2 regions of the Candidatus Villigracilis saccharophilus genome follow, and region 1 is predicted to be linked to the other one. Evidence: a T-box and tRNA genes for the amino acid it is inferred to sense, from the RefSeq annotation. Region 1 holds a T-box; the other holds one or more tRNA genes.
The links. The T-box of region 1 lies ahead of thrS (threonine--tRNA ligase). A T-box ahead of a tRNA ligase gene usually reads a tRNA of that ligase, here a tRNA-Thr.
Positions count from the first base shown of each region.

Region 2: it encodes a tRNA-Thr, which carries the amino acid that the T-box ahead of thrS (threonine--tRNA ligase) is inferred to sense. The anticodon was not compared.

Region 1 is NZ_JADJSO010000083.1:1,885-15,551, reverse strand. It holds partial or broken gene proC (pyrroline-5-carboxylate reductase) at 1-569, shown strand, start outside; gene IPL17_RS26395 (transposase) at 533-1,687, opposite strand; gene IPL17_RS26390 (GNAT family N-acetyltransferase) at 1,798-2,328, shown strand; gene abc-f (ribosomal protection-like ABC-F family protein) at 2,425-4,425, shown strand; gene IPL17_RS26380 (tetratricopeptide repeat protein) at 4,451-4,942, shown strand; gene IPL17_RS26375 (cation diffusion facilitator family transporter) at 4,985-5,908, opposite strand; gene IPL17_RS26370 (quinate 5-dehydrogenase) at 6,122-7,039, shown strand; gene IPL17_RS26365 (hypothetical protein) at 7,348-7,794, shown strand; gene IPL17_RS26360 (hypothetical protein) at 7,804-9,474, shown strand; gene IPL17_RS26355 (endonuclease/exonuclease/phosphatase family protein) at 9,533-10,486, opposite strand; tRNA gene IPL17_RS26350 (tRNA-Val) at 10,819-10,892, shown strand; T-box leader at 10,909-11,130, shown strand; gene thrS (threonine--tRNA ligase) at 11,227-13,035, shown strand; gene IPL17_RS26340 (hypothetical protein) at 13,114-13,667, opposite strand, start outside.
Region 2 is NZ_JADJSO010000075.1:6,123-22,855, reverse strand. It holds gene IPL17_RS23720 (hypothetical protein) at 397-582, opposite strand; gene IPL17_RS23715 (hypothetical protein) at 684-1,022, opposite strand; gene IPL17_RS23710 (hypothetical protein) at 1,029-1,274, opposite strand; gene IPL17_RS23705 (hypothetical protein) at 1,256-1,486, opposite strand; gene IPL17_RS23700 (hypothetical protein) at 1,600-1,824, opposite strand; gene IPL17_RS23695 (hypothetical protein) at 1,834-1,995, opposite strand; gene IPL17_RS23690 (hypothetical protein) at 2,256-3,044, shown strand; gene IPL17_RS23685 (hypothetical protein) at 3,145-3,351, shown strand; gene IPL17_RS23680 (insulinase family protein) at 3,344-3,568, shown strand; gene IPL17_RS23675 (insulinase family protein) at 3,773-4,018, shown strand; gene IPL17_RS23670 (hypothetical protein) at 4,018-4,287, shown strand; gene IPL17_RS23665 (hypothetical protein) at 4,269-4,637, shown strand; gene IPL17_RS23660 (insulinase family protein) at 4,592-5,023, shown strand; gene IPL17_RS23655 (insulinase family protein) at 4,918-5,475, shown strand; gene acpS (holo-ACP synthase) at 5,561-5,929, shown strand; gene IPL17_RS23645 (NACHT domain-containing protein) at 6,412-6,927, opposite strand; gene IPL17_RS23640 (hypothetical protein) at 6,918-7,106, opposite strand; tRNA gene IPL17_RS23635 (tRNA-Thr) at 7,249-7,321, shown strand; tRNA gene IPL17_RS23630 (tRNA-Tyr) at 7,379-7,461, shown strand; tRNA gene IPL17_RS23625 (tRNA-Thr) at 7,492-7,564, shown strand; gene tuf (elongation factor Tu) at 7,614-8,813, shown strand; gene rpmG (50S ribosomal protein L33) at 8,836-9,006, shown strand; tRNA gene IPL17_RS23610 (tRNA-Trp) at 9,053-9,125, shown strand; gene secE (preprotein translocase subunit SecE) at 9,187-9,408, shown strand; gene nusG (transcription termination/antitermination protein NusG) at 9,427-10,125, shown strand; gene rplK (50S ribosomal protein L11) at 10,222-10,647, shown strand; gene rplA (50S ribosomal protein L1) at 10,698-11,411, shown strand; gene rplJ (50S ribosomal protein L10) at 11,624-12,154, shown strand; gene rplL (50S ribosomal protein L7/L12) at 12,231-12,611, shown strand; gene lexA (transcriptional repressor LexA) at 12,685-13,362, opposite strand; gene IPL17_RS23570 (magnesium transporter CorA family protein) at 13,359-14,351, opposite strand; gene IPL17_RS23565 (hypothetical protein) at 14,551-14,760, shown strand; gene IPL17_RS23560 (MFS transporter) at 14,783-16,042, shown strand; gene IPL17_RS23555 (DUF2089 domain-containing protein) at 16,062-16,445, shown strand; gene IPL17_RS23550 (hypothetical protein) at 16,449-16,733, shown strand, end outside.

The DNA of each region.
Region 1 (13,667 bases):
CCATTATTGCGGGGGCAACCATCAAGAAGATCGGGACAGGCTTGAAGCATAAATCCATTGTGCGTTCCATGCCGAACACGCCGGGACAGATTGGCGAAGGCATCACAGTTTGGACGGCCTCGAAGGAAGTCAGCCAGGAACAGCAAACAATGGCGCGCGCATTGCTTAGCGCGATGGGTGAAGAAGTTTTCGTCGAGGATGAAAGTTATCTCGACATGGCGACCGCGCTTTCAGGTTCCGGTCCCGCCTATGTATTTCTCTTCACCGAAGCCTTGATCGATGCCGGTGTACACATGGGATTCCCGCGCCGTATCGCTGAGCAACTGGTCTTGCAGACTATCAAAGGTTCGGCGTCATTCTATCAAGGCGCGAGCAGACATCCTGCGACATTGCGAAATCAAGTCACCTCCCCGGGCGGGACTTCTGCCGAGGCGTTGTATTATTTGGAGAAGGCTGGTTTCCGCACTGCGATTTCACGCGCGGTGTGGGCTGCCTATCAACGCTCGCTGGAATTGGGCAAGGAGAAGCCTGGTCATATCGCGGATGTGAATGACGATGAAGAGAAGTAAACATCCTCACACCAAAAGGCGGAGGCTTTTATCCCTAGCCCGGTCAGGGCTGAGATCAACGGCAGGTTTACAACTGCCCTGTCCCGAATATTTCGAGACGCGTTCGTGTCCGCTGGCGCAGAGAATCCACATTGGACACACAGGAAAATACTTTGAGTTTTTCGATTCGCCTTATCAACACAACCACATTCGGGGCAGGTGCGCGAAGTGTTCCTTGGATCCACAAAGATCACAGGAACTCCCATTCGCTCCGCCTTGTAGCTAATGTATTGTCTCAGTTGGAAAAACGACCAGTTGGCATGTCTCGCTCTCTGCTTGCGTCTTACCGTTACCCGTTCACGGATACCCCCCAATTCTTCGAGGGCAATCGCGCGATGGGTGTCATACGCAATTTGTACGATCGCCTTGCTGATCGTGTGGTTGGTTATTTTTTGGAAACGTGCCTGCTTGCCGGAAATCTTTTTGAGTTTTCGTCTGGCAGACTTCGAACCGTTACGTTGCAGGTTGCGGCGGCGATGCTCAAACTTTCGGCGATGCTCCTCAATCGATGCTCCGCTAAACCCGCCACCGTCACTGTCCGAGGCGATGTTCACAATCCCGAGATCAATTCCAAGAACCCCTTCAACGTCAATTGGCTTGGGTGTCTCCACATCGCAAGCTACCATCAGGTAGAACCTGCCTTTGACCATGCAAAGATCGCTTTCCCCATGTTGGCCTTTGAGCAATTCAAGCTGGCGCTTGCCGCAGGCAAAAGACATCTTTTGTCTGCCTGCCACTGTCCAGATATTCAACTCCATCCTGTCCAGTTTATAGGTCAGGATGCGATTATCGAAAGCGATCGCGCCATGCGGTTTGAAAGTCCGTTTGGCTTTTCTGTCCAGCTTGTAGGCGTCAGCGACTTTGGAAATTGCGCGGACAACCATCTGCGCGGTCAGGTCAAAGATTTCCTTCACGGAATAATAGGTCAGTTTGTGAAGCGGAAATTGCCGAAAGGTCTGACTCTCCCAGGCCTGATCGCTGATGTAGTTACAGGCGGCGTTTGCCACTTCCAAAGTTTTGCGAAGTGCCTGTGCCTGTTCGGGCGTAGGCAGGAGTTTTACTTGAGCGATCAGTTTCATAACTGGATTGTACCGCATCTTCAATATATTGACAATGCTATGGCGAAAGAGAATCGCCAGCAGCTATCCCTCCCCACGCCCAAGGGCGGGGGGTTCTCCCTGAGGTCTCGATGAAACCGCTTGAAAAAATCGAAACCGAACGTCTCATTCTGCGCAAACCGCGCATAGATGATGCGCCCGCTGTCTTTGCAGGCTGGGTGCAAGACCCCGAAGTGACCCATTTCCTCACCTGGCGTCCGCATGAAAATATCGGGCAGACCGAATCCATGCTGGCAAGGGCGATCAGCGCGTGGGAGGGTGATGTCCGCTTTCTTTTCATGATCGCATTAAAAAATGACGACTTGATCGGAAAGATCGAATTGCGCATTGAAGGTCACAGGATGGAACTGGGATATGTTATGAGCAGAGCATATCAAGGCAGGGGTTACATGACCGAAACCGTCCGAGCCATTATTGATTGGGCTTTCCAACAATCTAACATTTACAGAGTTTATGCTACAACAGGTGTGGACAATATCGCATCCCAGCGCGTGATGGAAAAAGTTGGGATGCTGCGAGAAGGGCTGTTACGAAAATACATTATTCATCCGAATATCAGCGATGAACCGCGGGATAGTTATATTTATGCGATTGTGAAATAATTTGAATCACGGACTTAAGTCCGCGATTCTTAAAGGGCAACAACCAATCCCTTTCGCTTATAATACGGGGCGTTCAAATCTGGTAGTTGGAAAATTATGTCACTCCTCACTGTAAGTTCACTCGCAAAATCATACGGCCCCACTGATATTTTCAGCGGGGTATCCTTCTCCGTGGTCAAAGGCGCGCGCATGGCCATTGTCGGACCGAACGGGATCGGCAAAACCACGCTCATGCGCATCCTCGTCGGCGTGGACGAACCCACCTCGGGAGCAGTATCCCGCACACGCGGAGTCCGAATCGGGTATCTGTCGCAGGAAGCAGATTTCCAAATGACGGGAACCATCTGGACGGCTTGCGAATCCGTCTTCGACCATTTCAAAGCAGAACAGGAAGAATTGCACCGCCTTGAAGGATTGATGTCTGATCCTGCGCAAGCTGAAGAAGTGATGGAACGCTACGGAAAATTGCAGGAGGAATTCGAGCGGCGTGGCGGCTACACCTACACCACCAAAATTCGTCAGGTGTTGACGGGCCTGGGATTCAGCGAGGAAGATTATCAACTTGACCTTGATCATCTCTCGGGCGGACAGCGCACGCGCGGATTTCTCGCACGCCTGCTGCTCGAAGACCCCGACCTGCTCCTGCTCGATGAGCCCACCAATCATCTCGACATCGCCGCCGTCGAATGGCTCGAAGGATATTTGAGTCAATGGGAAGGCGCGGCCATCATCATTTCGCATGACCGTTTCTTTTTGGATAAAGCCAGTAACGTAATTTTGGAAATGTTCCCCGGCGCAACCGAAACCTATCGCGGCAATTACAGCGCATATTTAAAACAACGCGCCGAACGCATGGCGCGCCGTCAGGAAGTGTTCGACAGCGAAAAGGAAAAGCTGCAAAAGGAAATGGAATACATCCGCAAAAATGTGGCGGGACAAAATGTATTGCAAGCCAAAGGCAAACTCAAGCGCCTCTCGCGCATCATTCAAGCCATCGAACAGATCGGCATGGAAGCCGCGCTCAAACAAAAGTGGAGCGAGACCGCCGGCGAAATTTCCGTCACCACTTCCATTCTCAGCGTCGAGGAAGCGGGACGCCGCATCAACGCCCTGCAGTCGCCTGTGCGCCAGCTGCCCAATTTGCATCTACGCCTCGCGCAAGCCGCGCGCTCCGGTGACATGGTCATCCGCACTGAAAACCTCAAAGTTGGATTCTCCGATAAATTTTTATTCTCATCTCCAAACATAGATTTGAGACGCGGCGACTGTGCTGCATTGATCGGGCCAAACGGCGCCGGCAAATCGACTTTTCTAAAGACGATCCTCGGTCAGATCCCGCCGTTAGCTGGTGAGGTGACCTTGGGAGAGAGTCTGCATATTGGGTATTTTGCCCAGGCGCACGAAAGCCTTGACCCGAAGAAAAGCGTGATCGACGAGATCATCGGTGTGACGAACTGGCTGCCGCAAAAAGCGCGTGAGTATCTCGGCAAATATCTTTTCTCCGGTGATGACGCTTTCAAAATGGTATCCATGCTCTCCGGCGGCGAGCGCGGACGTCTCGCGCTGGCCAAGCTCGCATTACAAGATACCAACTTGCTATTGCTAGATGAACCCACCAACCATTTGGATATCCCCTCGCAGGAAATCCTCGAAGCCGTGCTGGATGACTATCAGGGCACGATCCTGCTCGTCACGCATGACCGTTATCTCGTGGATGCCATCGCGACCCAGATCTGGGAAATTGACACGGATGAATCCCATCTGGTAATCTTCAAGGGTATCTATTCCCAGTTGAAGGAAGAACGTGAAAAGGATCTGGCTCGCCGGGCTGCGGTTCAAGCTGAGCGTGAAGCGCCTGTTGTGACAGACACCCGCAAGGCAAAACCAGCCAATTCCAAAGAAGAGAGAAAAAAGAACGCGCAAAAGCAGGAGCTTGAAAACAAGATCTCCAAACTTGAAATAGAACTTGGCGAGATCAGCGATAAGTTGGCAAACCCGCCCAGGGATGCCGCTGAAGTCATCAGGCTGGCAAAGGAATATGATCGAGTGCAAAAAGAGATGGATGTGAAATTGGCTGAGTGGGAAGCTTTGCAGTAACCCAAGAAGGCATAGTGGAGTCTCCATGGATTTGATATCTACACTTATCGAAGCTGATAAATTACGCGCAAAAGACCAGCACGAGAAAGCGCGTGAATTGCTGGTACGGCTTGCTTTAGAATTCCCCACGAACCCGGTTGTTCAATATAAAACAGCCTGTGTGTATGATTACATTGGGCAGGAGAAGGAAGCCATCCCATACTATCTGGCCGCGATCGAGAACGACCTGCCGGGGGACGATCTGCGCGGAGCGTATCTGGGGCTGGGCAGTACCTATCGCACATTGGGACAATATGCCGAATCAAAAAAGATACTGCAAGCCGGGCTGGGTCAATTCCCTGATGCAAATGAAATGAAAATATTTCTTGCGATGACACTCTACAATCTGGGTGAACATCATGAGGCCGTCAGTTCTTTGATCAAGATCCTTGCAGAAACAACCTCAGATGAGAAAATAATAGATTATGAACGCGCCATTCTTTTTTATGCGGAAGACCTGAATAAAAAATGGGATTAAATAAAAAAAAGCCAGAGATCTTCTCTGGCTTTTTTTTATCAATTATTTCTCATTAATGTCATTGATGGAAATTTCATCATCCAGCGGTTCGAGATGTGTATGAACGATCGTGTCACTTAGTTGACTACGCACATCGCTTTCAAAATCCTCGGCAATGTGATGCGCATCATGCACGCTCCAATCACCGGGTACAAGCATGTGCACAGAGACGAACCGTCTGGCCGCAGACTGTCGTGTGCGGATGGCGTGAAACTGCACGCCGCGCTCCTGATATCTGGCGATCACATTTTCCACAAGCTTTTGTTCTTCCGCAGGCAGCGAGGCATCCATAAATCCTGCGACGGAACGTTTTAAGAGTTTAATACCCGTCCAAATGATGTTAAGCGCTACCAGAATGGCGAGGATCGGGTCGAGAATATACCATTTTGTAACCGCCACAACTCCGATACCGCCGATCACGACCACGGAAGTCCAAACATCGGTCATCAGGTGATGCCCGTCCGCTTCGAGCGTGATAGAGTTGCGTTTTTTTCCAGTGGCGATCAAGATCCGTGACACCACCAGGTTGACCAGTGATGCCAGCATGGACACCACCAAACCGATTCCGAGCTGCTCCAATTCCCTGGGTGCTAGCAGTCTTTCAACGGCGGTCCAAATAATGCCGCCGGCCGCGATTAAGATCAGCACACCTTCCGCACTGCTGGCAAAATATTCCGCCTTGCTATGTCCGTACATGTGACTGTCATCCGGCGGCAACGCGGCAATGATCAACATACTCAGCGCGATCACCGCGCCGACCAAATTGACGATGGCTTCCAACGCATCTGACAACAAGCCGACCGAGCCTGTCAATAGATAGGCGATTGTTTTTAGGACAATGGTGATCAACGCGGCGCTGATCGAGAGCCACGCGTAACGGGTTAGCGCTAGATCTTTATTATTACTATGAGTATGGGTAGCAGACATGGTTTCCTCAACTTTTTAATGAGGCTGCCTGTCGTAATTTAATTAGACCGCTTTGGGGATTTGGCACGGCTACGACTTTGAGATTCTGGCGCCGAAGGTGAAATCATACCTGCAACCATGAATTTTTATAATGGATGAATGTCACGAAACCATTTTTCTGTGATATGTGGATTGTTGATAAAATAGCCCATCTCAATCCGCATGGAGATGTCTGTGAAAAAAATACTTTCCATCAGCGTGGGATCATCATCACGCGACCACACCACCCGCCACACATTTCTCGGGCAGGAGTGCGAAATTTCCCGACAGGGTACAAATGGCGATTTCAACAAAGCCATTCAGCGCTACCGGGACATGGACGGCAAAGTGGATGCCTTTGGCGCAGGCGGAGTTGAATTCTATCTGGGAGTCGAAGATCAACGCTATTATTTTCGCGATGTCAAACGCATCCGCAATGCGATCAAGATCAGCAAGGTCGGGGATGGAAATGGAGTAAAAGGCATACTGGAAAAACGCGCCTTTGAATATCTTGAAAAGTATTTGAATGAACAGGAAGGTAAATCCCTGAAAGGACTGCCGGCATTGATCACAACCGTTGTGGAAAGATACAGCATGGGCAAAGCCATGGTGGAGGCCGGGTTGAACGTCACTTTTGGAGATTTTATGTTCGCGCTCGGACTGCCTTTTGCGATCAGAACGATCGGCGCGGCCCGGCTCTTGGCAGGTATGTTATTGCCTGTCGTGACGCAGCTACCGTTCGCGTGGCTCTATCCGCTAGGGTCGGAACAGGACAAACCACCGCAACCCAAATGGACAAAATACTATCAGCGCGCGCAAGTCATCGCAGGCGACTTTTTACAGATACGCCAGTACATGCCCGATGACCTGACCGGGAAGATCGTTGTGACGAACACAACCACAGCCAGAAATGTGGATGAACTGCAAAAACGCAATCTGCACATTTTGGTCACGGTCACGCCGCGGCTGGAAGGACGCAGCTTTGGTACCAACGTCATGGAGGCAACCCTGCTTGCGCTGATGGATAAACCGCAATCTGAAGTAACCCACGCTGATTTCATGGATCTTATCGATCGTATCCCCATGCGGCCGAATATCGAAGTGCTAAATTGAGGTCCTTTGTTTGAACCTACCAAATCGGTTTCGATTGGAAATGATAGAATAAGATATGCAGATGGCTCATTATGAGACAATTTATTGTCTATATTTCTGTTGACTGCATCGCACGCCTCTTCAAACCCCGTGATTTTTGCAGAGATGATCGTTGTTTGAAAAGTGAAGATTTAAATTAACGAGGTAAACATGGAAAGAAAACGGCTTTTTATTATACTGGGCACCCTGTTGGTGTCACTTTTGATCATTGTCTTTATTGTTCGAGGAAGACTAAATAAAACCAATTCACTTGTATCAGACATTACTTTGTGCGGTCAGAACCCAAGCGGGCTTTGTATTATCACATTTGTAGCGAGCGATCCTGGTCTAATGGCGATCAATTTCCAGTTGACTGGGATGATTATCCCCTTTTCCACGTCAAAGGGCTGAATCGAGGGATTTCCTATAATTATTCCTGTTACCCGTCAGACGCAACCCCATTGAATGTGTATTGCACAGGGCCGCGCACACCGCTGGGGGAATCCATTGAGCTTGAAGTTTATGATGTTGAAAATAATACCCTGCTCGCTCGCGGAAAAGTTGTTGTCGCGGCTTTTATAGTTTGGACGCCAGCCGGCGTCCCGGCAATAACCGACCTTACCGCAACACCCGCAACTGCCATTATTGCGACGCCGCTAAGTGGCGCCACAGCAATTCCCAGTCCTACCCAGACCGCTGTTACAACAACACCCATAACGGCATATCCCAATCCTTGATTTGCTTTTGTGAATGCTGATTTATTTGCCAACAGCTTAAGTGTTATTGGCCAGAATTGGAGGACGATCCTTGCCATTCTGGCCTTTGTGTTTTGGGGAATGATTTTGGTCTTTGCAGTTCTGAAAAAAATATCAGATCAAAACTTTACTGATATGGAATTGATCACTCTGGCAATGGGCGGGTGGCCTGTGCCGGTGTTGTTGTTTTCCGTTGTGATGCTATTATTTCGAGCGGTCGTTCCAGAGACTGTTTTTTTCATCATAGCCGCAATTTTTATTCTTGTGCCTGCCGGTTTCGCTATTTATGCGGTCTGGAAAGATGTTTCACTCAAATGTATTTTCATTCTATTACTGTTTTTCATTTTTGTTTTTATTCGGATTGGGTTTGTGTCCAATATTATCCTGCCTTCCTATTTTGACTCAGCCGAACATTATCGCATTATCAATTATTTCCTGAAAATACAGTCACCTTTCAAGTTCATGTGGCCGACCGCGTCTTATTACCATGTTGGCTATCATGTTATTGTTGCCGCATTTGTATCCATAACGCGTGCGAATCTCGGACAGGTGATGCTGTTGTTTGGACAGATTGTTCTGGCGGCGATTCCCTTCCCTCTTTATTTTCTTGTGCATCGCGCTGTCAACTCGCATGCGGCGGCATTCCTCGGGGTTATGCTGGCGGCTTTCGGATGGTTTATGCCGGCCCATGCAGTTAATTGGGGCAAATACCCGGCATTATTGAGCTTATTATTAATTCAATTTACGCTCGGAATAGCTGTTATAAAAAATCGATGGCTGCTTGCATTGAGCTTGTTCACATCAGCTCTAATCCACAGCCGTTCGATTATTTTGCTTGGAGTCTTTGGCGCGGCATGGGTATTGTCTTATCAAGTACGCGATAACCGAAAACTGCTTCTCACGATAGGCATGGCCGTGCTGGGGATGGCTGTCGTGTTGATGGATAAGAATCAAACGTTTGGCCCCGTCTTTGAGCCGTACCGAATCTGGATTACGCTTCTGGTCATACTGCTGTCTGTTTCTGCTGCCCGGTTATTTTCCCGCCTGATATCTTTCTCGCTCCTCGCCATGTTTGGAATACTTGCAATGTCATTGATCCCCATCGCAAAAGCATATACCTTGTTGGATAGGCCGCTTGTGGAAATGATCCTGTTTTTACCGCTGGCATTCCTCGGCGGAGTGGGGGCTTCGCGCCTGTCCAAGGCTGCCATGCTTCTATTCGCTGTGATCATTATTTTTAACGCATTCACCCGCTATAACTTCTCCCCATCAGATTGTTGTCAACTGGTTGCCCGGGATGACGGGGCCGCTTTGGATTGGATGGATCGGCATCTGCCCGATGACGCGCGCGTCGCCATTGCAGGCGCGGACCTGAACATTGACGCATTCAGCGCCCCCATGCAGGGAACCGGCACAGATGCGGGAATTTGGGTCGTGCCATTAAGCGGACGCGCAGTGACAAGCCTGCCTTATTTCACGGATTTTGGATCACAGGAAATATATCAATCCCTTTGCCGGCAGCAAGTGACGCATATCTATGTCGGTTCGAGACCGCAAAGTTTTAGAGTGGATTTATTCCAGGTAAGTTCTACATGGTATGAAGTGATCTTTCGTCTGCCGGGCACACAGATCGTAAGGGTGCTTGGCTGCGGCGTTGAATAAAAACATCCCAAGCACAACAAGGTGCATGGGATGTTTTTATGTGTATCAAACCGCTTGATCAGGGGAAGTAAAAATCCACAGCCAGCGGGGAGTGATCTGAAGCCGTCCTTAAAGTATTCTTTGTGACGAGGGGTTCCTTATTTGGACTGGGAAGTTTATAAGCCTGAAACGCAAGCATTGGCTGTGTTGTCCATATATGGTCAACCCTGCTGACATCGGTGAAAAATGACCAGCCAGCTGCTTCGAGCAATGGCGGGCACGCCACTTGATTTAAGGGATAACCCAACTCAATGCCAGGAGGAGGCATGGTCATATCGCCCAATAAAATGGCGGCACTTTCCGCAAAAGGCTGAACAACCTTGACCAGATTTTCAACATTTTGACAGCCAACCTCATCAAAGTTAGGATTGATCTGTGTGGCAAACACCTGGATCGAGCCTCCATCCGGAGTGGCAACTTCTGCGCGGATCAGACAATTCTGCACATCCGCATATGTTTCTGAGTCCTTTATTTCAAGTTTTGAAAAAAGTATCACATCATACGTATTGCCGTTCTTATCCAGCGTTGGGGAAGCAGACTGGCATGAAATATACTCCATGCCAAGATCGTTGGCAGCTTGATTGGCAATTTCGAAATCATTCAACTGCCAGCCGTTCGCCTCCTGGATCGCAAGAACATCCGGGTTGTAGGCTTGTAGAATGGACGTGATCAAGGGCAGCTTTTCCAATCCGCCGCCTTCGATATTGTAGGTCATAAAACGAACTGCGCCTTCATGGATTTGAAGAGCAGATGCGGTTGCAGTAAGAAAATCTGCGGCTGGGATGATCGCGGTCACGTAAGGCGTCGTGGTTGGGATAATCCTTGTGGGGGTATCCTCGATGATCCTTGCTCCTTCGGGGATCTTGTTGGATGTCCCGCAGGCTTGCATGATGATCAATGTCAGTGGGATGAACAACCCTAACAAGATCCTTTTTCTGATCTGCCTCTTTGATTGAATATTATTTGAACTCATACTTTTTTCTCCTCATTTCCTCTGTATGCTATTTACGCAGCGGTCTGCGCCCTTTGGGATGGCCTATTATAAAAGATTACCGCTGTTTGCAAAGTTTTTTGGATTCGCCAGCCAGAACTTTATAAAAAGCGGCTGGATTTAGGAAATACAAATACGGGTCAACTTGCTGTTTGGCTCATAAGATCATGCATAATATCACATGGATCTATTTGATGGGATAATATAAGCCTCCGTCGGCGTGGTCCATCTTTAGTAGCCTGGCTTGATCGATCAGTTTGATCAAATAAAGGGATTGTCAATTTTTGCCACACTCGGTATAATGACCACTCTTTGGACGGGTAGCTCAGTTGGTTAGAGCACTGCGTTGACATCGCAGAGGTCGTAGGTTCGAGCCCTATTCCGTCCACTCGAAAATCATCTAATAAAACGCTTGGACCAAGACGAGTAGGTGTAGTTGTTCTGACAGAGAGAAGGTGCGATTGTTGAGAGCGTCTTCCAGAAACGATCACTGAAAACCACTTGAGAGCGTGAGGCAGAAAGCTTATAGCGATTATGCGGAACGGTTGGCTCCGTTATCAGCCTAAGAGATGAGTTGCAAGACTCAAATCGGGTGGAACCGCGTGAATGAAATTCTCGCCCCGTTATTGGGTGAGAATTTTTTGTTTAAGTGGTTGACATCGGAAATCGATCGATTTCCGATGTCAACGTTGGAATGCGTTGGAGTCTAAAAGGAGTAGAAAATGGCACTACAAACAGAACGTTATGAAGATACACAATTGTATAAGATCCGTCACTCAGCGGCGCATGTGATGGCGCAGGCTGTTCTGGAGATCTTTCCGGATGGCAAAGTGACCATCGGCCCGCCTGTGGAAAATGGCTTTTATTATGACTTCGACCTGCCGCGCAATCTCACTCCTGAAGATCTGGAGCAGATCGAAAAACGCATGCGGCAGATCGTGCAGGTCAAGCATGAATTCAAGAAGACCGTCATTTCCGCGGAGGAGGCGAAAAAGATTTTTGCCGACCAGCCTTACAAGTTGGAATTGATCGAAGGCCTTGAGAAAGGCGGCAGGGATGAATACGGCAATCCGCTGGATGGGCCGCCTGATATTTCCATTTATCAGCAGGATACCTTCACAGACCTTTGCCGCGGTCCACATGTGCAAAGCACAAAAGAGATTCGTCAGGATGCATTCAAGCTGATGTCCATCGCAGGCGCGTATTGGCGCGGCGATGAAAACAACAAGATGCTTCAACGCATTTATGGCACAGCCTGGGAAACCAAGGATCAGTTGAAGGATTATCTGAATCAACTGGAAGAAGCCAAGAAACGCGATCATCGCAAACTGGGCAAGGAATTGGAAATCTTCATCTTCGATGAAGAGGTCGGACCGGGTTTGCCTTTATGGCTGCCCAATGGCGGCGTGATGATCGAGGAACTCGAAAAACTCGCCAAGGATATGGAAGACAGGGCCGGCTACTTGCGCGTCAAAACGCCGATTCTTACAAAGGAAGATCTCTTTGTGCGTTCAGGTCACCTGCCTTATTATGCAGAGAGCATGTATCCGCCGATGGAAATCGAAGGCGTTAAGTATTACGTCAAGCCAATGAACTGTCCAATGCATCACAAAATTTTTGGTTCGAAGGGACGTTCCTATCGGGATCTTCCCGTTCGCCTCGCCGAATACGGAACCTGCTACCGTTACGAGAAGTCCGGTGAACTCTTTGGGTTGATGCGCGTCCGCTCGATGCAGATGAACGATGCTCACATCTACTGCTCGGAGGAACAATTCGAACAGGAGTTCATGGGTGTGGTGGCGCTATATCGTAAGTATTTTGAACTGTTCGGGATCGAGAAGTATGTGATGCGCCTGTCCCTGCACAGCAAGGCGGGACTGGGCAAAAAATATGTGGACAACGAGCGCCTATGGCTCAAGACCGAAGAGATGGTGCGCCGCGCGATGGATAACGGCGGTGTGCCATACGTGGAACGCGAAGACGAAGCTGCATTCTACGGCCCAAAAATTGATGTGCAAGTTTGGTCAGCCATCGGGCGCGAATTTTCGCTGATGACGAATCAAGTGGACTTTGCCGTACCAGAACGTTTTGACTTGAAGTTCACGAACAAGGAAGGCGTGGATGAAATTCCGTTGTGCATTCACCGTGCGCCGCTCTCCACACATGAGCGCATGGTCGGATTCCTGCTCGAGCATTACGCGGGCAACTTCCCAGTATGGTTGTCACCCGAGCAGGTGCGTGTCATCTCGATCACGGATGCTCAGAATGAGTATGCTGAAAACATCGCGAAGCAATTACGCGAAAGCGGAATCCGCGTTCATGCAGATCAATCGTCACAGCGCATGAACGCCAAAATCCGTCAGGCGCAGTTGATGAAGGTTCCGTATATGATCGTGGTCGGTGACAATGAAATGCAGGCTGGACAAGTGTCGCTCCGTGTACGTGATGGAAGCCAGCAGAACAATATTTCATTGGCTGAGTTTACAGCGCGTGCGAAGGATAAGATCACGAGACGCGCAAGCGAGTTGTAAGTCTGACCATGGATGGTGGACGATAGACCGTAAAAGGACAGGCGGAGGATTTTCCCCCGCCTGTTTTATTTTTTCTCTTTACGGAATCCACCCGTGGATCGATTCCACGCTGAGGGGGAAGGGGTGGATGCGGCAGTCATTCACGTTGACCAGCATGAGTTCGGTGGGGCGGTCGGGGAGGTCGGTGGAGCGCATGACGATGATCAGCCAGCTGCCATCCGGTGACCAGAACGGCGCGGTGACGATCCAATTGCCCATTTGCGCAAACAGCCTGCGGTCGGAGCCGTCGAGGTTGGAAATGTAAATCGCATCCTGGAGATTCTCGCGCGCATGATATGCGATGCGGTTGCCATCGGGGGAGATGGCGAAATCTTCATAGGCGCGATGATTGGGGATAACAAAAATTTCTGTGACCGCGCCGCTGGCGATATCCACTTTTCGCAGGGAGATACCGCCCTCCACATTCACGCCGTAGATCAAGCCGGTTCCATCGGCAGTCCAATCCACCAGTTGCTCATCGCCATTCTCATTGACGGCTTGAGTACGTCCGCTGCCATCGGGATTGATGATGTACAAGTTGAGGTCACTCCCACTGCTGAAGGCGATCTTCGTCCCATTCGGTGACCAGACCG
Region 2 (16,733 bases), on a different contig from region 1:
TGCTTAGTTCATGTAGAATTAAACGACGAGGCCTTTGTCTATTCCAATCTTTGCGATGAAGGTAAAGAAAACGGATGTCATCCTTTACGACGTGGCAAATGAAAAACCATGTTTTATTCATATCACTTTTAGATATATTCTGTCTGAAAATAATTGCCTGTCATCCATGTGCTGGAAAATAAATACGAGCCATTTGCATGGGACTATGGGCATCTTAAGCAAAATCAGCCTCCATTATTGTCTCTCAAAAAGTACTTGAATTATCAGGAAATAGGTAATAGATTAGACTGAATGTAAGTAAAATAAAGCCTTATTGACAACTTGGTTTTGAGTCCCCAAAAATGATGCTAGTTATCGTTTTAATGGCGGTAAGCGGTGATCTTAAGCTCCGAGATATTATTTCCGTGTATGTACCATCGTCAACAGTGGAGTCCATCTCTTGTTGACGATTTTCAATTTGCGCTCAGCAAGATACTTATCTAAGGCATTCAAACCAAAATCTGTGTTTGGATGTCCCCAGCGGAAGAAGGCATCGAAGACTTTGATGTCCACGCATGGGTTCTTCGAGGAAGAGACTGCCATTTGGTTTCAGCACCGCGTGATTTCATCAATGGCTTTCCGCCAGTTGGGAATAGATGCAGAACCCCGAAGATGATAACCAAATCCTTGCTTGGGGAGAATTCTTACGCTGTTTCGATCAATTCCATTGCTTCCAGCATTTCTTCATTGCTGGAGAACTTGAATTCCACAAGTCCGCGTTTCTTGGCTTCTTCCGCCTCGATCGCTTCAAGCCGTTTGATGTCGTCTTTCATGATGACGGGTTTGTTCAACCCTCGCATCTTTTCGATCACATCGTCCATGCTGGCGTTGGCGGGTGTCTTGGTCTGTAGATAATCCCAAACGGCTCTGGCTGCGTTTGTCCCACTCCTGCGTGCATACCCAACCAAGCCTTCGCTGGCCTTGCGCGACCATCCGCCGACGAAAACGCTTTCAATCGTGGACTCATAAGAAATGCCTTCCACAGGGAATCACGGCTCTTTATTTTTGATGAACTCGTTCCACTCGGTCGGCAGGCCAAAGTTCACATCCACCTTATCGCCGATGGCGAAGATGACCGTGTCCACATCGAGGTGACGTTTTGACGCCGGTTCCCTTGGCGCTGATCTTGCCCTCTTTTTCAACGAGATATTATCTTCCACTTCCAGTTGGGTCAGCGCGCCATTCTCTCCGAACATGGCAGTGGGGAGGCAAGAAATCAAAATGAAACTTTGCATTGGCGGGTCTTGGGATCTGCCTTCGCGAAAGCATCCAACACTTTTGCCGCCCCAATTTCGAGGTTTTGATTGACCGCTTGCGCAACCAGCTGAACGCGATCCATTTCATTTTCGAATTCATCCATATCCAAATATGAGATCAGATGCTTCATCTCTTCCTTGGTGAAGTTGACCTCATTGGGTCCGCGCCGCAACGACAGCGATGACCTCATCCACTTTTTTTGCACATTGATAAGATGCCGAGCGATATCCACCATCACATTACCCGCGCCGATGATGGCGCAGCGTTTTCAAAACGAAAATTCTTTTGGCTGAAAGGCGGAAGTTATTGTAGCGCGTACACAACTTCCTTGGCGTGATACACGCCTTCAAGTTCTTCGCCGGGCAGGCCGAGCCATTTGGTTCCCTGCGCGCCTGCGCTAACAAGCACGGCGTCAAAGCCCAGTCCGCGCAATTCATCAAGCGTGATGTCGCCATTATTTCCGATCACGATATTGCCAAAATATTCAAGATTTGGGTTTTCCATCGCGCCGCGGAATTGCTTGCGCAACTTCCTTCATCATATGCTTTTCAGGGTAAATGCCGTACTCCGCCAATCCGCCGGGTTTAATATCACGGTTAAAGAGCGCCACCCGAACACCTGGTTCGCCAATTCGCGCGCGCCAAATAAACCCGCTGGGCCTGCTCCGATCACTGCAACACAATAATTTTGTTCACTCACTTATTACCTCCGTAAATTCAGACAAAAACGGTGTATTATATTGGGAATTATCCAATCAGCAAGTCATTAAACTGAGTTCTATCATGCTTTATAATTACTCCATTGCCCTATTAGTCGAAAAATCCTGCAAAAAGTTATTCGCGGTCACATTAGACTTTTGTGAGAGATCCTTGAAAATCAAAATAGTGGTCTGGTGGTATCTGTGCTAATATTAACCTTAAGTCATTATTGAGCATGATTTTTTCCAAACAGGAGTCTCCATGAACACTGAACCCAAACAAGATCCCAGAGTTCGCATGCGGAATATGTTGAATGGCCAGTCTGCAATTAATCGTCTTCCCAAAAAAAAGATCGACACGCAATCTACTATTTCAGCGCAGGTGCAAGATGTTGCGAATGTGACGCCTGTAAGAAAAGATTTGACACATCCGGCAGATATAGAATCTGTTCCTGTTAAAGAAAAACGTAAATATAACTTTGGGCCTCCTTTTTGGACGATTGCGAGCATCCTTTCTCTTACCATCAATTTGGCAGTGGCCGTTGTCCTGTTTTTGGCCTGGACCAACCTTCCGTCCCTAATGTTAATGGTGTTAAAAAGCGTGACAGATATGGGCACAGGTTTGTTGGGAGGTCTATATACAAATTTCGAAAAAATGGATCGAGCTCACATCACACGGACCATTCCAGTCCAAACTACGATCCCCGTCAAATTTGATCTTGCGTTAAATCAACAAACAAATGTGGTCTTGAGTCAGGACGTGACGATCAGCAATGCGCTTGTCACAGTGCAGACCGGTGGTTTGAATATCACCAGAGCATTGGCAACCATTGTGCTACCGCAGGGAACGAACCTTCCCATTGTGCTAAACTTGACCGTTCCAGTAGACACCACCGTGCCCGTCTCGTTGAATGTGGATGTGGATATTCCATTGAATGAAACGCAGCTGCACGATCCGTTCGTTGGTTTGCGTAATGTGGTCGAGCCATATTACTGCATGATCAATCCGGGCGCGATCAATTTGGATGCAAATCAATTTGTAAATAATTAATCTGACATTGAACTGATCATCCCGCAGGTTCTGAAAATTTACTTCGACTTGCGATGTTTCCCATGAAAAACATTACTTTAGAAGGATTTTCTGGAGATAAATGGCAAACAAGATTACACAGGTTGTCTTAAAGAATGGCATGAAGGTCATGCTCAAAGAGATCCACACCGCGCCTATCATTTCATCCTGGGTGTGGTATCGGGTCGGTTCAAAAGATGAGCCGACGGGAAGAACCGGTATTTCCTGGACTGGACTGAACACATGCAATTTAAAGGGGACAAAAAATTCCCGCGAAGGTTTTGGATAAGTCCATCTCACGCGAGGGCGGTCGCTGGAACGCCTCCACCTCGCATGATTCCACGCGTTATTTTGAGACCATGCCGGCTGACAAGATCGATCTCGCCTTGCGTCTTGAATCTGACCGTATGGTGAATAGTATCTATAATAAGAAGGAAGTTGAATCGGAACGCACGGTCATCATCTCTGAGCGTGAGGGGGCGAGAACGAGCCGATGTTTCGTCTGACCGAAGCGGTTCAAAACACAGCCTTTCATGTACACCATATCACCATGAGATTATCGGCGACATGGCAGATCTGCATACCATCACACGAGATGATCTATATGAACATTATCGTACATATTATGTCCCGAACAACGCTGTGCTGTGTATGGCGGGCGACTTTGAGACCAAATCAATGCTGAAGCGTGTCAGGAATTGTTTGAGCCTATGGATTATTTTCCTCTGCAGGTTCTGGATAGCCTGCTTGGCGGTGCCAATGGGTTATCTTATAAAACTTCGCGTTTTTACCGCGCATTAGTGGACAAGGAATATGCGGTGGATGTATCCGGCTGGTCTGAAGCAACGATCGATCCTTATCTGTATCGCATCACCATCACCAACCACCCAAAACGCAAACCCGAAGAAGCATTGGCAGCGCTGGATGCAGAGATAAAAATATTCAGGATGTTTTAGTGCCCAGCGATGAGATTAAACGCGCGGTAAAACAGGCGCGGGCAGTCTTTGCTTACGGGAGCGAGAATATCACCAATCAGGCTTTTTGGATGGGGTATGTGGAAATGTTCTCATCGTATGAATGGTTTACTTCCTATCTGGATAAGCTGGCAAAGGTTACACCGCTGGATGTTCAGCGGGTGGCGCAGAAATATCTTCAACCTAAAAGCCGCGTGATTGGCACTACATCCCGAAAGGCGCGGAGGCATAAATGGCAAAGCGTATTCTGAGATCAGTAAAACCATCCCTGCCCGGTCCGGACGATATTTACCGTGTAACACTTTCCAATGGCATCACCGTTCTTGCGCGCTCCAGTTTTGACAGTCCTTCCATCAGTATGAGCGGATATCTGCCCGCAGGGGCGATCTTTGAAAGTGACGCGAAGCTCGGTCTCGCGGATTTTGTTGCTTCCTCGTTGATGCGCGGTACACAAACGCGGCATTTGACGCGATCTACAACGAACTGGAATCTGTCGGCGCGCGCATGGGGTTTGATTCAGGCGTACATAACACAAGTTTTGGTGGCCGCGCACTTGTGGAAGATCTCCCGCTTTTGCTTGGTCTTTTGGCTGAATCATTGACAACGCCCACTTTCCCTGCAGATGAAGTAGAGAAACTGCGAGCCCAATTATTGACCGGTCTCGCGATCCGTGCTCAGGATACAATGGACCTTGCGTCAATGGCCTTTGAACGGATGTTGTTTGAAAATCACCCGTACGGCAGGCCTAGTGATGGGTTTATCGAAACGATCCAATCCATAACGCGAAAGGATATGCAGGAATTTCACCGCCTCCACTTCGGACCGAAAGGCATGGTCGTTGCCATCGTGGGGCGATCGAGCCTGAAAAAGCTGTTGAAGAGATGGAGCGCGTCCTCGGGAATTGGCATGTTCCAGGTCAGGCTGGAAAGCAGGAATTACCTCCGCACAAGTCGGTTAAGAAAACGGTCAAACATCATCACACGATAGCGGGCAAGTCACAATCCGATCTGGTGATCGGCATGATCGGTCCGCGCCGTATGGATCCTGAATTTTTATCCGCGTCTTTGGGGAATTCGGTGCTGGGGCAGTTTGGCATGATGGGGCGCATTGGGGATGTGGTGCGTGAGAAGTCCGGGCTCGCTTATTACGCATCCTCAAGTCTGAACTCCGGGACGGGTCCCGGAAGCTGGGAAGTCAACGCGGGGGTGAATCCGAAGAACTTAAAGAAGGCGATCAGTTTGATCGAAAACGAGCTGCGCCGATTTGTAAAAAGCGGTGTGACAAAGGCGGAACTTGCGGATAGCCAGACGAATTACATTGGACGCTTGCCGCTGTCTCTTGAGTCGAATGGCGGTGTTGCCAGTGCAATATTGAATATTGAACGGTATAACCTTGGGCTGGATTATTATCAGCGCTATGAAGGTTTGGTGAAAACGTGACTCGCGCTGATGTGCTCGAGACCGCCCGAAAATATATAAACCCAGACTGCCTGGTCATTTCAACAGCGGGTCCATAACCTAATTTATGAATCTTTCCACCGGGGTTGACCTTGTTGAGGTTGCGCGTATTCGTGATGCGATCGATCGTCATGGGGAACGATTTGTTGCGCGCATTTTCACTGAACTGGAACAGCAGGATTGCAAAGGCAGGTTGGAATCTCTGGCTGCAAGGTTCGCGGCAAAAGAAGCGGTCGCCAAAGCTTTGGGCTGCGGAATTGGCGATGTGAGCTGGCTTGAGATAGAAGTGGTCGGTGACGAGAATCACGCGCCGCATTTGTACCTGCATGGAGCGGGTCAGAACCTGGCGATGAAACTGGGTCTGTCAAATTGGTCGGTGAGTTTGAGCCATACGGCGACGCATGCGATTGCATTTGTTGTGGCAATTGGGGAGTAGTAAAAAAATCCGCGCACTTGTTTGGCGGGCATTGTCCGATGATCATGCAATATCGTAATTAAAATAAGAACATCCTGCGAATACTGGTCGCAGGATGTTAGCTGAAACAAGAGAGATCTGGAATCCTAAGATCAACTCTCTTTTATTTTTGATCTTCAATGCCGATCCATAGGTGTCCGGGCATGATTGGTTGGAAAGGGCGGATGGTGAGTTTGCCCAATTGAAATTGTCTTTGACCGCTATCCAGCATGCTTGGATGAACAAGGCAGATATCCGGGGTACCCCAAATTTCTTTTTATAATACTCCATGGCTTTTGGATCTTTACACTCAAAGTAGTCTTAGGATCATTATCAAACCATAACATTCCAGTGTGCATGATGTTTTTCCTTTTATTGATCCAGGACGGAATCCAGAAACTCAGCCAGTTACTTCCTTCCCGCATGACAAATTGCGAGCCGGCAGTCAGGTCATTGAGGTTTTGTTAGAACCGCCTGTCAGTAAATTTGGACTCGGTTGAATCAAATATCCTTCCAAATAACCGGGTGCGGAAGAATTCCAGCCAAAGGTTGATATGCCTTGCGCGGCTTGGATTGATCGTGACGATCGGCCATACCCGGCGGCTGGGTCCGCGCAGTAAAAGCCAGCGCAAACTTTGTTCGGCTTGTTGATTTAGTTTTGTTAAGGCTTCCAGATCATCTATCAGAAGCAATACGGATTGTTGATCCCCTTTGTTGTTATGCGCCCAGGTCACAAGCGAGTACAATAGGTCTTGTGTTGTTGGGTCTTGTGTAGAGTAAATGCCCGCGTTGTTCTGTTTTGAATAAATGTCATCCCATTCCTTTGGATATTGGGTGATGACACTGTATTGAACGTCCGAAGGCGAATGCATCTGCTCAGTGGCAGTGGCTATGGCTTGCAGGAGCGTGGTTTTTCCACTGGCCTGATCTCCGCTAATGAGAATGGGACCTGGGATGGGATCGTATAGATTTAATAGCACGGGCAATCCATCTTCTGCGAGGCCGAGGAATACCGCTTCCGGGGGCAGGGGGATGCGTTCGCAATGACCGATCTTAAATTAGGTAGACCAGGCGCGGGCGGAGTGTGATGCGCTTGTTCTTCTTCGGCAAGTTCAGCTAATGCATCGATCATCAAGGAAAATTGATTGAGTTTGCTCATATTAGAACACCTGTTCTAATATTACTTCCAACAGTTTTTCTTGTCAAGGTTTGAGTTTTTATTTATTTGGATATTAATAATGATAGCGTGTTTATCTTGACGCTGGGCGTTGTTTTGGTATAATCCGCCTGCTTAATCACTTGCCGACGTAGCTCAATTGGCAGAGCACCCGCCTTGTAAGCGGGAGGTTACGAGTTCAATTCTCGTCGTCGGCTCTGCGGTTGTTGACTGTAGAAGTTGTCGGTTGGTGATCAGCAAAAATAATTTATCCCGGGCGGTTACCCAAGTGGCCAAAGGGGACTGACTGTAAATCAGTTGTCAGAAGACTTCGGAGGTTCGAATCCTTCACCGCCCACTACCGAAAGATTTTCGGTCAGCACGTTAAGCCCTCATAGCTCAGTTGGCAGAGCACACCCTTGGTAAGGGTGAGGTCACGAGTTCGAGTCTCGTTGAGGGCTCAGTTGCTGAAAAGCATTCTTGTCTAATATATAAAAAGGAGTTATTCAAATGGCGAAGGTAAAATTTGACCGCAGCAAACCGCATCTGAATGTAGGGACCATGGGTCACATTGATCATGGGAAAACGACATTGACAGCGGCGATCACCAAAGTAGCCGGATTTTCAGGGCAGGCTGACTTCCGTGCGTACGATCAAATTGATAACGCACCGGAAGAAAAAGCGCGCGGGATCACGATCAACATCGCGCACGTGGAATACCAAACAGACAAGCGCCATTACGCGCATGTGGACATGCCAGGTCATCGTGACTATATCAAGAACATGATCACGGGAGCGGCGCAGGTGGATGGAGCCATTCTCGTAGTGGCCGCACCCGATGGTCCGATGCCCCAGACCCGCGAGCACGTTCTGCTAGCCCGTCAGGTGGAAGTCCCATCCATCGTCATCTTCCTGAACAAAGTGGATATGATGGACGACCCCGAGTTGCTCGAACTGGTGGAACTGGAACTGCGTGAACTGCTGACCGCCCAGGGCTTCCCCGGCGACACGACACCGATCGTGCGCGGATCAGCTAAACTGGCATTGGAAAGCACCAGCATGGATAAGAATGCACCCGAATATGCATGTATCCATGAGTTGTTGCGAGTGGTGGATGAGTACATCCCCGAGCCGAAACGCGATACCGACAAGCCGTTCATGATGTCAGTGGAAGACGTATTCTCGATCAAGGGACGCGGAACGGTGGTAACCGGACGTATCGACCGCGGCATCATCAAGATCGGGGAACCGATCGAGATCATCGGGCTGCGTGAAACGAAGAGCACCGTCTGTACGGGCGTGGAAATGTTCCACAAGCAGTTGGATGAAGGCATGGCCGGAGACAACGTGGGCTTGTTGCTGCGCGGAATTGAACGAGAAGATGTGGAGCGAGGTCAAGTGTTGGCCAAGCCGAAATCGATCACACCGCACAAGAAGTTTTTGGCGGAAGTGTACGTGTTGAAGAAGGAAGAAGGCGGACGCCACAAAGCGTTCTTTAGCGGCTACCGACCGCAGTTCTACATCCGCACGATGGATGTAACGGGCGACATCACGCTGCCGGAAGGCGTGGAGATGGTGATGCCCGGAGACAACGTCAACCTGACGGTTGAGTTGATTGTTCCTGTTGCGCTTGAACAGGGTTCCAAGTTCGCCATTCGTGAAGGCGGTCTGACCGTCGGCGCGGGTGTCGTTACCAAGATCATTGAATAAAAAGAAAGCAAGGTAGTAAAAGATGGCTTCCAAGAAAAAAGATGTCCGCCCCGTGATTACGCTCCAGTGCAATGACTGCAAAGAGCGCAATTACACCACTGAGAAGAATCGTCGTAATGATCCCAATCGGTTGGAGTTCAACAAATACTGCTCTCGCTGCCGTAAGCACACACAGCACCGCGAGACCAAGTAGTAGATGATATAGAAATGGTGGGGTATAATCTACCCCACCAATATTTAGGCCAGTGGCTCAATTGGCAGAGCACTCGTCTCCAACACGAGCGGTTGTGGGTTCGATTCCTACCTGGCCTGCCTGTGGCAAACGCCGCGTTATGCGGCGTTTTAGCCGTAAAAATTAAGAAGGAGTATTGCCTTGGCTGAGAAAGAGAAGAAGAAAGTCAAGAAAAGCGAAAACGCCATCCAGCGTTATTTCCGTGAGACCACGGGTGAACTTCGCAAAGTAAGCTGGCCGACCATGCCTGAAGCAAGACGCCTTACGTGGCTTGTTCTTGTGGTGATGGTGATCGTAGGTGCATTTCTTGCAACTATCGATCTTCTATCCAGCAACTTGATGAATTTGATTTTAGGTATTTAATTTCGAATTGAGGATCTGATGGATTTACCGGAACCACAAGAGCAGTTAGAACAGGAACCGATGGGTGAACAGGCCGAGGAGCAGTCCGCTCCTGCGGATGTAGCTCCTGTCGCTTCTTCTTCGAGACGGAAGCCTGCCCGTCGTTCCGAGACGCAGATTCCCGCCGATCTGCCTTCTGTTGAAGTGACAGTCGAAGGTCCCGCCTGGTATGTGATTCACTGTTATTCAGGATATGAGAATAAGGTGCGTCATAATCTTGAGCAGCGTATTGAAACCATGGGTATGAAAGACAAGATCTTTGATGTGGTCATCCCGACTCAGGAAGAGATCGAAGTCAAGGATGGCAAGCGTAAAACGGTGGAACGCCACATCTTCCCGGGATATGTGCTTGTGAATCTCGCCCTTTCGGAAGAATCCTGGTATGTGGTCCGCAATACCCCAGGTGTAACCGGCTTCGTTGGGATGGGAAACAACCCGACACCATTACGCCCTGAAGAAGTGGCTCAGATCGTGAAGCGTATGGAAGCTGAAGCGCCCACAGTCAAGGTCACCTTCAAGGTGGGTGAGCGGGTGCGTATCGTGGATGGGCCGTTCAATGATTTCCGTGGCATGGTCTCTGAGATCGATATGGAGCGCACAAAGGTACGCGTGATGGTGAGCTTCTTCGGACGTGAAACACCTGTTGAGTTGGACTTCTTGCAAGTAGAAAAAGCGTAGAAAGAATTTATTAGACAGTAGCAGACCAACTCAGGTCTGATGCGGTGGGAGGGTCTCCCAAATGACCCGCTAAAACCACAAAGGAGTTAAGTCAAAATGGCAAAGAAATTAAAGGCAATCGTTCGTCTTCAGCTCGAAGCTGGCAAGGCCAATCCTGCGCCTCCCGTCGGCCCCGCGCTCGCAAGTCATGGTATTAATATCATGGCATTCTGCAAGGAGTACAATGCTCGCACATCCAATCGTCCTGGCGAGACGCTTCCGGCGGAAATAACAATTTACACCGATGGTTCATTCACTTTTGTGCTTCGTACATCGCCCGCGGCGGTATTACTTCGCAAGGCTGCCAAGGTTGAGAAGGGCTCCGGCGTGCCGAATAAAGACAAGGTCGGCAAGGTAACCCGTGCTCAGGTGAAGGAAATCGCTGAGTTGAAGATGAAAGATCTGAACGCGATTGACATGGAAGGCGCGATGAAGCAGATCGAAGGCACCGCCCGTTCCATGGGCATTACAATCACCGAATAATTTTGTGGGAGGACGGCTTTAGGCTGTCCGTTTGTACCACGGAGGATAAAATGGCAAAACACGGAAAGAAATATACGGCGGCTGCCGCCAAAGTTGATATTGACAAGGTTTACTCTGCCAAGGAGGCGATTACGCTTGCCAAGGAAACCTCGATCACAAAATTTGATTCAACAGTTGAAGTTCACATGCGCACATCACTTGACTCACGTCAGGCTGATCAACAGTTGCGCGATGTGGTTGTGCTTCCGCACGGACTTGGCAAGACAGTGCGAGTGCTTGTCTTTGCAACTGGCGAAGGTGCCGTCGCGGCCCGTGCCGCTGGTGCTGACCTCGTTGCGGATGACGATGAGACCATGAAGAAGATCGAAGGTGGCATGTTGGATTTTGATGTGGCGATCTCCACACCTGATGCGATGGGTAAGGTGGGACGCCTGGGCCGTGTACTGGGTCCGCGCGGTCTCATGCCTAATCCGAAGGCTGGTACCGTGGTGCCGGCGTCAGATATGGAACGTGCCATTAGAGAAGCCAAAGCAGGTCGTGTGGAATTCCGTCTGGACAAGACCAATAATATCCATGTTTCGATCGGCAAAGTTTCTTTTGAAGTCAATAAGTTGATCGAGAATTATGCGGCATTGATGGATGGCGTGAACAAGGCTCGTCCTTCAGGTGCGAAGGGTAACTTCATCAAACGCATTACGGTAACAACGACCATGGGTCCTGGCATGAAGATGGATCCCAACGAACATATGGATGGTGCCGAGTAGCAGTACTCGTTAAATCATTAAAACCACTTCGCCGTTGAAGGCGGGTGTCCCACAATTTTGGGACTTAATTTCCTGCTCAGGTGGAGACTGATAGCAATTTGCAACGCGCAAGCGTTGATTCCCTTCCGGGAGTTCCCCTCATGGGGGACTGCGAAAAGTCTTTGCCTGTGTAAGTGGCAAAGACTTTTTAATTGAAAGGAGGTGAATACCCTTTGGCAATTTCTAAACAACGCAAGGAAGAAGTACAGGCCCTGTATGAAGACTGGGTCAAGCGTAGTGAAGCTGTGATCCTTGTGGAATACAGCGGCGCGAAAATGAAGAACATCGATGCGATCCGCGCGAAGATCCGTGATACCGGCGGTGAATTCCACATCGTGAAGAATACGCTTGTCCGCCGTGTTTTTGCGGCTCAAGGCATGCAAGTTCCCGCGGACTATCTCGTGAAGTCCACGGCGATCTCATTCGCTTTCAAAGATCCAGCACTTACCGCGAAAGCATTGACTGAGGCAACAAAAGGCAATGAGTTCGTAAAGGTAAAGGGCGGTATGATGGGTGGCAAGTCCTTAAGCCCTGTTCAGGTGAAGGCGCTTTCTGAGATGCCCCCGCTGCCGGTTATGCGTGCAACATTACTTGGCGTTTTGCAGGCTCCTGCCGGCAAACTCGTCCGCACACTCGCGGAACCAGCACGTGGTCTCGCGGCTGTCATCAAAGCTCATGCGGAACAAACACCCGCGGCGGCATAATTTTGAACTGTGCGGCGCCGCAGGCGTACCGCAATAAACCTAACCTATATTATTACTTAGCAAGGAGTGCTAAACAATGTCTGAAAAGCTCGCAAAACTCGTGGAAGAACTTTCCACACTCTCCGTCCTTGAGGCGGCTGATCTCGTAAAAATGCTTGAAGAGAAGTGGGGCGTTTCCGCCGCCGCTCCTGTCGCGATGGCTGTTGCCGGTGGCGCTGCCGTCGCTGCTGAACCTGTGGAAGAGAAGACCGAGTTCGATGTGGTCATCAAGGATCCAGGCGCCAAGAAGATCGATGTCATCAAAGTCATTCGTCAATTGACCAGCCTCGGCCTCGGCGAAGCCAAGACCCTCGCTGAAACCGCTGGCGGCAAGATCCTCACCGGCGTTGGCAAAGATGCCGCCATGGATGCCAAGAAGAAACTTGACGAAGCTGGCGCTAACATCGTTATCGAATAGTTTTTAAGAAATCAGCACAAAAAAAGACGACTCGCAAGGGTCGTCTTTTTTTGTGCTTGGCTACTTTTTTTATTTAATTGAGTCTTTCTACTTTGCGAATGACCATGACCACTTTACCTTTGATCTCCAGCGCTTCGTTCTTGTTAATGAAGATCGGCTCCATGGTTGGATTGGCGGGCTGCAGGCGGAATCTGTCCTTTTCCTTGAAGAAGAACTTTAGTGTTGTTTCATTGCGATCGTTCAGCCAAACCGCAACCATGTCCCCGTTTCGAGCCTCCTGGGTGGGTTTGAGGATGACGATGTCGCCATCATTAACCATGGCGTCGATCATTGATTCTCCCTGTACCTTCAGGGCAAATAACTCCTTGCCCTTTTCCTTGGATGGCAGGAGCGATGTCGCAATTTCAACAGAGTCGTCTGCTGTGAAAGAAGGGAAGTCCGAGTTTGTAGGGACTTGGATCGGTTCACCCGCTTGAATTACACCGGCAAGCGGAACTCGGAACATGTCACCAAGCGGGGTATTGCCGGTTAACCGCATGCCGCGTGAAATCTTCCGGTCGCGTTCGAGGTGGCCGTTTTTTTCCAGTTGATCAAGATAATAATTAACGACTGAGGTTGATGAAATATCACAATGCACACCAATCTCACGGATTGAAGGTGGGTGCTTGTGTTCGCGCTGATAACTTGCTATGAAATCAAGGATCTTCTGGTGGCGTTCGCCTAATCCCTTGCTTTTTCTAACCATCATCATGTTATTCTCCTCACGAGCATTCTTCGCTCATTTGTGCTACAAATGATACTCGAACGCTTGTTCTGTGTCAAGGATTTGATGATATCGAAATCAAGGGCTATACCCAGGTCTGTCGGCGCATCCACAGGATCATTAGGACTGGAGATAGAATTGTCAGGCTTAGCATCCCATAAAAGACAAATGGTGTTAATGTTTTCATGACATCGTTTAGTACTGTTGTTGATTACAGACAGGTAGGTGTCCAAGGCGCCGCTGACGAGATCCCTTAAGCTTTCATTGACATCATGCAAACGGACAAGATGGTCGTAAATATCGCGGTAAAAAATTCGGTCTTTCTCATCGATGACCTGATAATCGTCACGCGCCATTTTGTTGAGTACCTCGCGCTGTGGGAGCAGAATACGCCGCATGGCAAGCAGGACGCGTTTGAGTGTGAACAGACGGGCGAGTGTTTGCGAGCTGGGGCTATCAAAAACCTGGTCTTCAATAAAATCAATTTCTTCATCTATCTTTTCGATGATCGGCATGTAATTCATGACAGTGGCATCAATGATCTTGTAAAGCAAATGATCTGGCCCGTCTTTTGCGTAGCGCGGGTCGCGCTGGCACATATCCCAGGTTTCATCAATGGAGGCAACCGGGTTATCGTGATGCGTTATGACGTAGTTGCTCCCAAGGAAAATATCCAGCTCATCAATTTCCGTATCCCATGGATCGGTATTGTTTACAAGGTGCATGTAGTTCAGGACAATATAAAGATAGTCGCCCCAATCATCGATCTTTGGAGCGTGCGTTTCTTGTAAAGCGTCGTCAATGGCCAGGTGGTGGAACTTAAAGCTTTCTAGGATGGGCAGGGCAGATTCGGGCGGTTCAGCGATGAAGTCCACCCAGAGCAAACCCTGTTTGTTGCGGATAAGGCGCGGAAATTCCTGTGGGGAGATATTTGTGCGGGTGGGCTTACCGGGCGAGAAAAATATAGAGCGAATCATTGAAAAACCTCCAAATTCGTGGAAATATTGATTTTATGGAATCAATATCAATATTTTTAAAAACAATATTGATATTATTGATTTGTGTATTGACAAAATTAAAAATATGGATATAATATTAATAGAAATAAGGAACAGGCTTTAATAATTTTGCCTTTAGCAGCGTTTTTCCTCTTTTTGTTTGAAATGGAGAAGTATCATGAATAATTTTCATCCTGAAAGCTTATTAATGGTGGCGAAGCAGAAAACTCAAGAAGAAGTCGATAATTGCCTGGCCTGGAAGCGCTCGCAGGGCTTTTCTGCCAGACGCTTACTGTTTGCACTTGGCGCCTGGATGGTTGTCAGCGGTCAAAAATTGCAAGCACTAAATGCTGACGCAACCAAATCAGTTGAGGTTTTCGCAAGATAAATTTTGAAGACGCGAGCTTAAAATGTTCCTGCAAAATATCATCCAAAGAATAACCAATCTCTACAACGAATATCCGCGCACGTTTTGGACCGTGATCGCCATCACTTTTATTGATCGCATTGGCGGCTCGTTGCTCTTCCCATTCTTTGCGCTCTATATTACCAGTAAATTTAATGTTGGGATGACGGATGTTGGCGTACTCTTTGCGGCTTTTTCAGTTTCCAGTTTTGCCGGCTCCGCCATTGGAGGTGCGCTCACTGACCGCTTCGGACGCAAGGGCATCATCATGTTTGGACTGATCGCCTCCTCCTTTAGCACCGTGGCGATGGGGCTGATCGACTCCTTCCAGGTTTTCTTCTTTCTGGCGCTCTTTGTTGGCATCTTGACCGATGTCGCTGGACCTGCCCATCAAGCCATGATCGCAGATATTCTTCCTGAAGAAAAACGGGCGGATGGGTACGGGATCTTGCGTGTGGCATTCAACTTGTCTGTCGTGATTGGTCCCGCGATTGGCGGATTGCTTGCGTCTCGTTCCTACCTTTTACTGTTTCTGTCCGACGCAGTCATTTCCCTGTTGACCGTGATTCTGATCGCCATCTTCCTGCCTGAGACAAAACCTTTGGCACATCCCGATGCCCCGAAGGAAACCATGGCACGTACCTTTGCTGGCTATGGACAGGTCTTCCGCAACGCGGCCTTCATGTTGTTCCTGGGTGCGGTTATGCTGCAAGTCTTCACTTATATGAATATGAACACCACACTGGGTGTCTATCTGCGAAACGAACATGGCACGCCTGAATCTGGTTATGGGTTGCTGCTGAGTATCAACGCCGCGATGGTCGTCTTAATGCAATTCCCGATCACACGCCGCATCGCAAAATATCCGCCCATGTTGATCATGGCATTTGGAACATTTCTGTATGTGATTGGTTTCTCGATGTATGGTTTTATTTCCACTTATATATTGTTCGTCATCGCGATGGTCATCATCACGGTGGGCGAAATGGTGGTCTCACCTGTGGCACAGGCGTTGATAGCCTCTTTTGCCCCTGAAGAAATGCGTGGACGTTACATGGCGGTTGCGGGTTTTTCATGGGGGATTCCTTTTGCGGTCGGACCCTACCTGGCCGGCTTGATCATGGACGGACCCAAACCCTATCTTCTTTGGTATGCGGCGGGCGTGATTGGTATGTTCTCCACCTTCGCCTTTCTCAGCTTGTATCGTGTAAAAAAGAATCAAGAAAATAAATTAGAAACCATGCCTGAAGTTTCGGCATTATAAAATTTGGAGGAACCAAACCATGCGACCAGCACCAACTCGTTGTCCGATCTGCCAATCTGAACTGACTGTTGCGCGTTTACATTGCTCATCCTGTGATACCACGATCGAAGGGAATTTCGTTTCAGGTCAATTCTCCAATTTGACTCCCGAACAGTTGGAATTCATTTTTACCTTTGTGCGCTGTGAAGGCAAGATCAACCGCATGGAGCAGGAGATCGGATTATCCTATCCGACCATCCGTAACCGTCTGCATGAAACCATCCGCGCCCTGGGGTATGAACCTGGCAAGGATGAAGCCCCTGAGATTGAACCTGACGTTCGCAGCAGCGCCATTGCCGACCTTGAAGCCGGCAAGATCACTGCTGAACAAGCCATGCGTATTTTGCGCGGAGAGGAGATATAAACCATGTCTAAAACAATTTCTGCAGGACGCACCCCCAAAATATTTATTGAGAAGATCGGCGGAGACCTCAGCCTTGTCGGTTGGGAAGGGGATGATATTCTGATCAAATGTGATGATGACGAGGAAATGCGCCTCAAGCACGAAGGCGATACGGTCAACATCTATTGTGAAGATGATGTTTCACTGCGTGTTCCAAAACTTGCTTCTGTTTCCATTCAATATATTGAAGGTGACGCTTCCATTCGCGGGGTGATGGGAGCAATTGAGTTGAAAACCATTGCAGGCGAC